One region of the Paraburkholderia sp. SOS3 genome, then DNA from elsewhere that is predicted to be linked to it. Evidence: predicted binding sites of a transcription regulator. Region 1 holds the regulator's gene; the other holds the start of a gene.

Region 1 (5,053 bases):
GCGCGCCGAACAGCAGCACATAGATCAAGCCTGAAATGACGGGCGATACCGAAAACGGCAGATCGATCAGCGTCGTCAGCAGCGCCTTGCCGCGGAACTCGAACTTCGCGATACACCACGAGGCCACGAGCCCGAACACGAGATTGAGCGGCACCGCGAGCGCCGCGGTCAGCAGCGTCAGCTTGATCGCGGACCATGCGTCGGGGTCGGCGAGCGACTCGAAATAGAACGCGAGGCCTTTGCTCAACGCCTGATAGAACACCGCGGCCAGCGGCACGACGAGAAACAGCACGAGAAACAGCAACGCGACAGTAGTCAGAATCCAGCGGACCGCGCGCGGCTCGGTAACCGGACTGTCGGCGCGCGCGGCTTTCGAGGCCGTACGACGCGTGTTCGACAGCACGACGGAGTCGTCGCTCATCGCGCACCTCCGTCGTGCGCCGTGGCTGCCGGCAGATGGCCCGCGGCCGGCACCGGTGCCGATGCGCTGCGGCTCGTACGGCGCTGCAAATACCACTGCAGCGTATTGATCAACAGCAGCATGATGAACGACACCACCAGCATCACGACCGCGATCGCCGTCGCGCCCGGATAGTCGTACTGCTCGAGCTTCGTGATGATCAGCAGCGACGTGATCTCCGACTTCATCGGCACATTGCCCGCGATAAAAATCACCGAGCCGTATTCGCCGAGCGCGCGCGCGAAAGCGAGCGCGAAGCCGGTCAGCAGCGCCGGAAACACGGCCGGCAGGATCACGCGCCGGAAGGTCAGCCAGCGCGATGCGCCGAGGCACGCGGCCGCTTCCTCCTGCTCGCGTTCGAACTCCTCGAGCACGGGCTGCACCGTGCGCACGACGAACGGCAAGCCGATAAACGTCAGCGCGACGAGCACGCCGAGCGGCGTGAACGCGATCTTGAGGCCGAGCGGCTCCAGAAACCGGCCGATCCAGCCGTTGCCCGCATAGACGGCCGCAAGCGAGATGCCGGCCACCGAGGTCGGCAGCGCGAACGGCAGATCGACGATCGCATCGACGACGCGCTTGAACGGAAACGTATAGCGTGTGAGCACCCACGCGACGAGAAAACCGAACACGGCGTTGATCAATGCGCCGCCGAGCGCCGCGGAAAACGTGAGCCGGTATGACGCGAGCACGCGCGGCGAACCGACCGCGCGCACGAACTGGCTCCAGTCGAGCGTTGCGGTTTTGAGGAACGTGGACGCAAGCGGGATCAGCACCACGAGGCTCAGATACGCCACCGTGATACCGAGCGTCAGGCCGAAGCCCGGCAACGCACTCGGCTTGCGGAAGGTCAACGTCGTCATGCTGGGTACTCTTTCAAAAGTCTTGCGCGGGTCGCTGTCATGCACAGTGCGCGCACTGCGCAACAGGCACTTCGGTTACACGCTCAAAAGTGCGCCCGAAGGCGCGCTTGCCTGACTGCATCCGCCGCAGCGCGAGTACTACTGCGGCGAGTAAATCGAATCGAACACGCCGCCGTCGGCAAAGTGCGTCTTCTGCGCGTTCGTCCAGCCGCCGAACGTATCGTCGACCGTGTAGAGCTTAAGCTTCGGAAACTTTTCGGTCAGCGCCGCAGGCACCTTGTTCGAACGCGGACGGTAGAAGTTCTTTGCGGCGATCTCCTGCCCCTCTTCGCTGTACAGGAACTTCAGATACGCTTCGGCGAGTTTGCGCGTGCCATGGCGGTCCACGACCTTGTCGACCACCGCGACGGGCGGCTCCGCGAGAATGCTGACCGACGGCACCACGATCTCGAACTTGTCCGGTCCGAACTCCTTGATCGACAGGAACGCCTCGTTCTCCCATGCGATCAGCACGTCGCCGATACCGCGTTGCACGAAGCTCGTCGTCGCGCCGCGCGCGCCGGAATCGAGCACGCCCGCGTTCCTGTAGAGCTTCGACACGAACGCCTTCGCCGTCTGCTCGCTGCCGCCGGGCTGATGCAGCGCATACGCCCATGCAGCCAGATAGTTCCAGCGTGCGCCGCCCGACGTCTTCGGGTTCGGCGTCACGATCGCGATGCCCGGCTTCACCAGATCGTCCCAGTCCTTGATGTGTTTCGGGTTGCCCTTGCGCACGAGAAATACGATCGTCGACGTGTACGGCGAGGCGTTATCGGGCAAGCGCTTCTGCCAGTCTTTATCGACGAGACCCTTGTTCGCGAGCGCGTCGATGTCGTAGGCGAGCGCGAGCGTCACGACGTCGGCCTGCAACCCGTCGAGCACCGAGCGCGCCTGTGCACCCGAGCCGCCATGCGACTGCCTGAAGGTGATCGACTCGCCGGTCTGCGCCTTCCATTGCTTGCCGAATGCCGCATTGATGTCCTGGTACAGTTCGCGCGTCGGGTCGTACGACACATTGAGCAACGTCGTATCAGCATGCGCCTGTGCGGCCAGTCCGAGCACCGCAGCCGCACCGATGGCCAGAGAAGCGAAGAATTGCTTCGCGCGCACCGTCGAGCGCCATGTCGTCTCCCGCCGTGCCGCCATGTTTGGCGTCGACGTTTTCTTGCGCTCAGACGCGCTTTCTGCGAACCCCGTAGTGCGATCGTTCATTGATGTTTTCTCCGCTCGCCGCTGTTTCCCGATCCCGCGAATTGCTTACTCCGCCGGGCCTCATATCGATTTGAGGCCAGTCTATCCGCGGCGCTTCATCATTAAAAATAATGTTTCTTCATTTTTTAATACGCAAAAGTGGTAACGCCGGCCCGACACGGCGTTCGGACGGAAATTCCGAAGTGAAGAAAGATAGGGCTTGTCGACGAGGGGATCGGGAGCCGAACTTAAAGTAAAGCTTGAAAAGCGCCGGATACTGTATAAAAATACAGTCACCTGTTCATCCATACAGTGGCGCCATGACCAAACTCACCGCACGACAGCAGCAGGTTTTCGATCTGATCCGCCGCGCGATCGAGCGCACGGGCTTTCCGCCCACGCGCGCCGAGATCGCGGCCGAATTGGGCTTCAGTTCGGCCAACTCGGCGGAAGAGCATCTGCGGGCGCTCGCTCGCAAAGGCGTGATCGAACTCGCGGCCGGCGCGTCGCGCGGCATCCGGCTGCTGGCCGGACAAGACGACGCGCCTCATCAGTTCACGCTGCCGCATGCGGCGCTCATGCAGCTGTCGCTGCCGCTCGTCGGCCGCGTCGCAGCCGGCAGCCCGATCCTCGCGCAGGAGCACATCGCGCAGCACTATGCGTGCGACCCGGCGCTGTTCTCGAGCAAGCCCGATTACCTGTTGAAAGTGCGCGGCCTGTCGATGCGCGACGCGGGCATTCTCGACGGCGATCTGCTCGCGGTGCAAAAGCGCAGCGAAGCAAAAGACGGCCAGATCATCATTGCGCGCCTTGGCGACGACGTCACGGTCAAGCGCTTGAAGCGACGGCCGAACGGCATCGAACTGATCGCCGAAAACCCCGATTACGAAAACATCTTCGTCGAGGCCGGCAGCGCGGATTTCGCGCTCGAAGGCATCGCGGTCGGCCTGATCCGGCCAGGTGAATTCTGATTTCCCGCTGATTTAGCGCCGAGTGTTAGCGGATTTCCGTTCAGTTTCGGCTCGGTTTCAGCTCAGTTTCGCTCAGTTTCAGATACCGTCTGGAGAGATTCATGGAACGCCTTGCCCGCTTGCTGCCCTTCCGTCAGTTCGGCCGTCTGCGCCACCTGCGCAACCTCGTGCCATGCGCCGTGCTCGATGCGATGCATGTGCCGCGTACCGGCTCGCTGTTCGATTTCGAAGAGCATGAGCGGTCGATGGTCGAAGCCGACGCGTCGTTGCCGTCGTCGCTCCCCGCGTTTGCACGCGTCTCGCTGAACGCCGCGCTCAACGCCGAGCCCGCACGCCGCGCGCCGGTGCGCGTCTATCACGGGCCGTCGCGGCTCATCATGGTCGGCACCGTCGATGCCGTGTGCAGCATGATCGACCGCTGCATCGCCGAGGAGCACGCGCAAGCGGCGTGAGCGCGCCCGTTCATCGCGAACGTGCATATCGCGAAGGTGCATGTCTCGGCGCATGTCGCCAACGCGCATGTCGCCAACGCGCATGTCGAGAACGGCCGAGGCGCGATGAAGTACATAAGATTGCGGGATCGTTTCAGCGAGAATGGGGTCCACGGTAAACCACCCCATTCACCATGAAAGGAACGTTCCGCACGATGATGGTTCGCACAAGCTGCGCGCAACGCGCGATAAATGACCGCATCGGTGGCCACATGAATCACAAGATGACCGGCAGCGTCAGGCGGTCCGTGCTGGTCACGGTCGTTGTCATCGTTGTGCTGATCGCGCTGGCCTTCGCGTATGCATCGCCGTATATCGCACTCAACCGCCTGAAACGCGCAGCCGACGCGCGCGATGCGGCAACAGTCAACGAATACGTCGATTTCCCGGCGCTTCGCGAGAGTCTCAAGGAACAGCTCGGGGGCTTGCTAAGACGCAGAATCGGCGCGGAAAGTCACGGCAATCCGCTCGCCGCGCTGGGCGCCATGATCGGTGTCGCGTTGATCGGGCCGCTCGTCGACGCGTATGCGACGCCGGACGGCGTCGCCGCGCTGCTCAACGGAATGCCGCCACGCGGCGAACCGGGCGAGCGCCCGCCTGCGCCGCCGGACGCGTCGGCTTCGTCGTCCGATTCGTCGTCTGATTCGTCGTCAAACGGTGGCAACCCCGCTGCTGCGCGCTCTGCTCCACCCGTATCACCGGCACCGACAGCATCGGCCGCGAACGGCTCGAAGCCGCCTCAGCCTCCGCAAACCACAGCCGGATATCGCGGCGTCAACGAGTTCGTCGTCACGTATCGGCACGGTGTCGGCGACACGCGCTATGCCGCGATTTTCCATCGCGAAGGGCTTTTCACGTGGAAGCTTGCGGCAGTCGATCTCGGCGAGTAGGCAGCGCCGGTTCTGCCGGCTAGAGCCTCATGCCGCGGCCGACTGCTCCTCGCCTGGCGACGAACACGCAACGAGAATGCTGCACGACACGCGATCGAGTAGCGGCGTGTTGCCCGCGCCCATCCACCATCGCGAGAGTCCATGCCGG
Region 2 (5,053 bases), 300 kb from region 1:
GCGAGCTTAACCGATTAGGGCAGGCGTAGCGAAAGCGAGTCCGAACAGGGCGAATCAGTCGCTGGGTGTAGACCCGAAACCAGATGATCTATCCATGGCCAGGATGAAGGCACGGTAACACGTGCTGGAGGTCCGAACCCACTAGTGTTGAAAAACTAGGGGATGAGCTGTGGATAGGGGTGAAAGGCTAAACAAATCTGGAAATAGCTGGTTCTCTCCGAAAACTATTTAGGTAGTGCCTCGTGTCTCACCTTCGGGGGTAGAGCACTGTCATGGTTGAAGGGTCCATTGCGGATTACTTCGCCATAGCAAACTCCGAATACCGAAGAGTGCAATCACGGGAGACAGACATCGGGTGCTAACGTCCGGTGTCAAGAGGGAAACAACCCAGACCGCCAGCTAAGGTCCCCAAATATGGCTAAGTGGGAAACGAAGTGGGAAGGCTAAAACAGTCAGGAGGTTGGCTTAGAAGCAGCCACCCTTTAAAGAAAGCGTAATAGCTCACTGATCGAGTCGTCCTGCGCGGAAGATGTAACGGGGCTAAGCCATATACCGAAGCTGCGGATGCGCGCGCAAGCGCGCATGGTAGGAGAGCGTTCCGTAAGCCTGCGAAGGTGCACTGGAAAGTGTGCTGGAGGTATCGGAAGTGCGAATGCTGACATGAGTAGCGATAAAGGGGGTGAAAGGCCCCCTCGCCGTAAGCCCAAGGTTTCCTACGCAACGTTCATCGGCGTAGGGTGAGTCGGCCCCTAAGGCGAGGCAGAAATGCGTAGCTGATGGGAAGCAGGTCAATATTCCTGCACCAGTGTGAAATGCGATGGGGGGACGGATCGCGGAAGGTTGTCCGGGTGTTGGAAGTCCCGGTCGCTGCGTTGGAGAAGGTGCTCTGGCAAATCCGGGCACGTAATTCAAGGGCGTGGCGCGAGCTCCTTCGGGAGCGAAGCAACTGGAAGGGGTTCCAGGAAAAGCCTCTAAGCTTCAGTTTCACATTGACCGTACCGCAAACCGACACAGGTGGGCGAGATGAGTATTCTAAGGCGCTTGAGAGAACCCGGGAGAAGGAACTCGGCAAACTGGTACCGTAACTTCGGGATAAGGTACGCCCTTGTAGCTTGATGCGCCTGCGCGCAGAGGGTGAAGGGGTTGCAATAAACTGGTGGCTGCGACTGTTTAATAAAAACACAGCACTCTGCAAACACGAAAGTGGACGTATAGGGTGTGACGCCTGCCCGGTGCCGGAAGATTAAATGATGGGGTGCAAGCTCCTGATTGAAGTCCCGGTAAACGGCGGCCGTAACTATAACGGTCCTAAGGTAGCGAAATTCCTTGTCGGGTAAGTTCCGACCTGCACGAATGGCGTAACGATGGCCACACTGTCTCCTCCCGGGACTCAGCGAAGTTGAAGTGTTTGTGATGATGCAATCTCCCCGCGGCTAGACGGAAAGACCCCATGAACCTTTACTGCAGCTTTGCATTGGACTTTGAACCGGTCTGTGTAGGATAGGTGGGAGGCTACGAAGCTGGAACGCCAGTTTCAGTGGAGCCGTCCTTGAAATACCACCCTGATCTGTTTGAGGTTCTAACCTTGGACCCTGAAGCGGGTTCGGGGACAGTGCATGGCAGGCAGTTTGACTGGGGCGGTCTCCTCCCAAAGTGTAACGGAGGAGTACGAAGGTACGCTAGGTACGGTCGGAAATCGTGCTGATAGTGCAATGGCATAAGCGTGCTTGACTGTGAGACTGACAAGTCGAACAGGTGCGAAAGCAGGTCATAGTGATCCGGTGGTTCTGTATGGAAGGGCCATCGCTCAACGGATAAAAGGTACTCTGGGGATAACAGGCTGATACCGCCCAAGAGTTCATATCGACGGCGGTGTTTGGCACCTCGATGTCGGCTCATCTCATCCTGGGGCTGTAGCCGGTCCCAAGGGTATGGCTGTTCGCCATTTAAAGAGGTACGTGAGCTGGGTTTAAAACGTCGTGAGACAGTTTGGTCCCTATCTGCCGTGGGCGCTGGATATTTGAAGGGACCTGCTCCTAGTACGAGAGGACCGGAGTGGACGAACCTCTGGTGTACCGGTTGTGACGCCAGTCGCATCGCCGGGTAGCTATGTTCGGAAGAGATAACCGCTGAAAGCATCTAAGCGGGAAACTCGCCTTGAGATGAGATATCCCCGGGGCTTCGAGCCCCTTGAAGGGTCGTTCAAGACCAGGACGTTGATAGGTCAGGTGTGGAAGCGCAGTAATGCGTTAAGCTAACTGATACTAATTGCCCGTAAGGCTTGATCCTATAACCGGTGTGTTTTGCGGTCATGGTTAATGCTCCAGCATCTACCAGGACCCCACCCCCGTCAGGGGGCAGCGCAGACACACGGTCGAGTGAGCCGCGTTGTGCCAGACAACACAACCCACCCCCTGCTACACCACGCTTCTTCCCGATTGGTCCGGCTGCCCGCGCGCAGCAGGACAACCCGTCATGCCTGATGACCATAGCGAGTCGGTCCCACCCCTTCCCATCCCGAACAGGACCGTGAAACGACTCCACGCCGATGATAGTGCGGATTGCCCGTGTGAAAGTAGGTAATCGTCAGGCTCCCCCTCAGTTGAAAACACCAACCCCGCCCTCAAAAGCGGGGTTGATGCGTTTACTGCCGGCTGAAACCGATTAGCACTCTGTGAGTATCGAATTCCCGATATGCGGTGTGCTGTCCATCGCCCCATCAAGTTCTTCCTAAGCCGGCCCTTCAATTCTTCAACTAACCGCTTTCAGTGATTATCTCAACTGAGCCTGAAAGCTGGCTAATCGTCTTACTTCGCGTCTCACTTCGCGTCTTACTTCAGCTGAATCTCGTTTCGCGCATCTCAAAAAGTGCCAGTTCAGAGTGCTGAATTGCGTGTAGGATACTGTATAAATATACAGGTTTTTCCTACGACCAATGTCCCCCGTCGCTATCCCTGCCGAAGAGATTCATCCGGCGCTCTGGCGAGCGTCGCAGCTTGCGCACGGGCGTGGGAAGACGGTCGACACGGGTTATCCGGTCCTGTCCACCGAATTGCCCGGTGGCGGGTGGCCACTCGGTGAACTCGTCGATCTGATGGTGGAGCAGCCGGGTGTCGGCGAAATGCGGCTTCTGCGGCCCGCGCTCAGTCTGCTCAATGATCGACCCATCGCGCTGATCAAGCCGCCGCATATACCGGACGGGCCGGGTCTGAACTACATCGGTCTGTCGCTCGACCGGCTGTTGCAGATCAAGGCGACGAAGATCACCGACGCATTATGGTCAGCCGAGCAGATGCTTCAGGCCGGCAGTTGCGGCGCAGTCCTGCTGTGGGTGCAGCACGTAAAAGCATCGTCGTTGCGGCGTTTGCATCTGGCTGCTCAATCATCCGAGACGCTGTTCATCATGGTCCGGCCGCTTACGGCCGCACAAGGCTCATCGCCGGCTCCGTTACGGCTGGCCTTACGACCGGCTGCGGAAGGCCTGATGGTCGACATAGTGAAACGACGAGGTCCCACGCGCGCGCAGCCTCTGTCGATTTCCCTGCAACCCACACCTGTTCTGTATTCCCGTCATGCGCGTCTTTCTCGCCGTTCATTTGCCGAAGCTGCCCCTCGAAGTCTTCCAGCCGAAGTGGCTGCGTGAGGGCGCGGCGGCCGGTGCGGAGCATGGCTGTGCCGTGCTGGAGAAGGGCGTGGTGGTCATCGTCGATCGCGCGGCCCGCGCGGCCGGTGTGCGTCCTGGCATGAAGCGGGCAGGCGTGCACACGCTCGCGCCGCAGACGCGTTTATACGACCGCGACATCGCACGCGAAAGCGCCGTGCAGCAAGAAGTCGGCATCGCACTGATGAAGTTCTCACCGGATGTCGCCTTGCTCGACGAGGCGACGGTTATTGTCGAAGTCGGTGCGAGCCTACGGCTTTTCGGCGGCGTGCTGTCGCTGTGCCGACAGGCGAAGGCGTTGCTCGATACGTTCGGCCTGACCGCGCGCATCAGCGCGGCGCCGACCGGCCAGGGCGCGTGGTTGCTCGCGAAGCACGGCAATCGCAGAGTGCTGCAAATCAGTTCGCTCGAGCGCTCGCTCGCGCCATTGCCGATGCATGCGGTGCCGGAGATCCGTCCGTTTGCCGACTGGTTCACGGGGCTCGGCTGCGAATCGATTGCCGATGTGCGTCGTCTGCCGCGCGCGGGCTTGCAGCGTCGTTGCGGCGAGCATCTGCTCGACTCGCTCGATCGTGCATTCGGCGTTGCGCCCGAGCTGTTCGACTGGCTCGAATTGCCGCCCACTTTTTCCGCGCGCATCGAGTTACCTGATCGTCTTGAGCATGCGGACGGTGCGGTATTTGCCGCGCACCGGTTGCTCGTACAACTATGTGGCTGGCTATGTGCGAAGCAACTCGCGGCCGCCGCATTGACGCTCACTTTCGAACACGAGCGGGGTAGACAGGCGCTCGAGCCGACGCTGATCGACATTGCGCTCGGCGAACCGGCATGGCGCGAGGAGCACTTGTTGCGGCTCGTGAAAGAGCGTCTGCATCGCGCGGAACTGCCAGCGGCCGCCATTGCGTTGCGGCTCGATGCGACGAAAATCGCATCGGCGAAACAGGCCAACGACAATCTTTTCCCGGAGCCGGGCGGCACGCTGGAAGACCACGCGCGTCTGCTCGAATTGCTGATCGCGCGTCTCGGCCCGGAAAACGTGTTGCGTTCCGCACCGACGGCCGATTATCGGCCTGAAATTGCGAACCGCTGGGTGCCGGTCGCCGATCAGGAGAAGAAAATCGTTTTGCCGCAGGGCTTGCCGCGCCCGACATGGCTGCTGGAAACGCCGGTGCGGCTCCTGATGCGCGAGAACCGTCCGTTCTACGGTTCGCCGCTGCGCAAGGTGTCTCCGGCCGAGCGGATCGAAGCCGGCTGGTTCGACAACGGCTTCGTGACGCGCGATTACTACGTCATGCAGGCAGAGGATCTCAGCTGTTACTGGATATACCTCGAGCGTGTCGGCAGCCGTACAGCCGCTGATGAGGAACAGCGCTGGTTCCTGCATGGCCTGTT

What was found. Region 1 encodes LexA, which represses DNA repair genes until DNA is damaged. Its sites were predicted from a motif close to ACTGTATNNNNATACAGT; they were not measured.
Region 2: the regulator LexA is predicted to act here: its motif matches at 2,903-2,920, upstream of imuA (translesion DNA synthesis-associated protein ImuA).

The regions. Positions count from the first base shown of each region.
Region 1 is NZ_CP018811.1:2,881,760-2,886,812, forward strand. It holds gene cysW (sulfate ABC transporter permease subunit CysW) at 1-421, opposite strand, end outside; gene cysT (sulfate ABC transporter permease subunit CysT) at 418-1,323, opposite strand; gene BTO02_RS12875 (sulfate ABC transporter substrate-binding protein) at 1,462-2,508, opposite strand; gene lexA (transcriptional repressor LexA) at 2,874-3,524, shown strand; gene BTO02_RS34780 (hypothetical protein) at 3,626-3,976, shown strand; gene BTO02_RS12890 (DUF2939 domain-containing protein) at 4,228-4,905, shown strand; gene BTO02_RS12895 (universal stress protein) at 4,933-5,053, opposite strand, start outside.
Region 2 is NZ_CP018811.1:3,178,293-3,183,345, reverse strand. It holds rRNA gene BTO02_RS14185 (23S ribosomal RNA) at 1-2,289, shown strand, start outside; rRNA gene rrf (5S ribosomal RNA) at 2,479-2,592, shown strand; gene imuA (translesion DNA synthesis-associated protein ImuA) at 2,936-3,643, shown strand; gene BTO02_RS14170 (Y-family DNA polymerase) at 3,573-5,053, shown strand, end outside.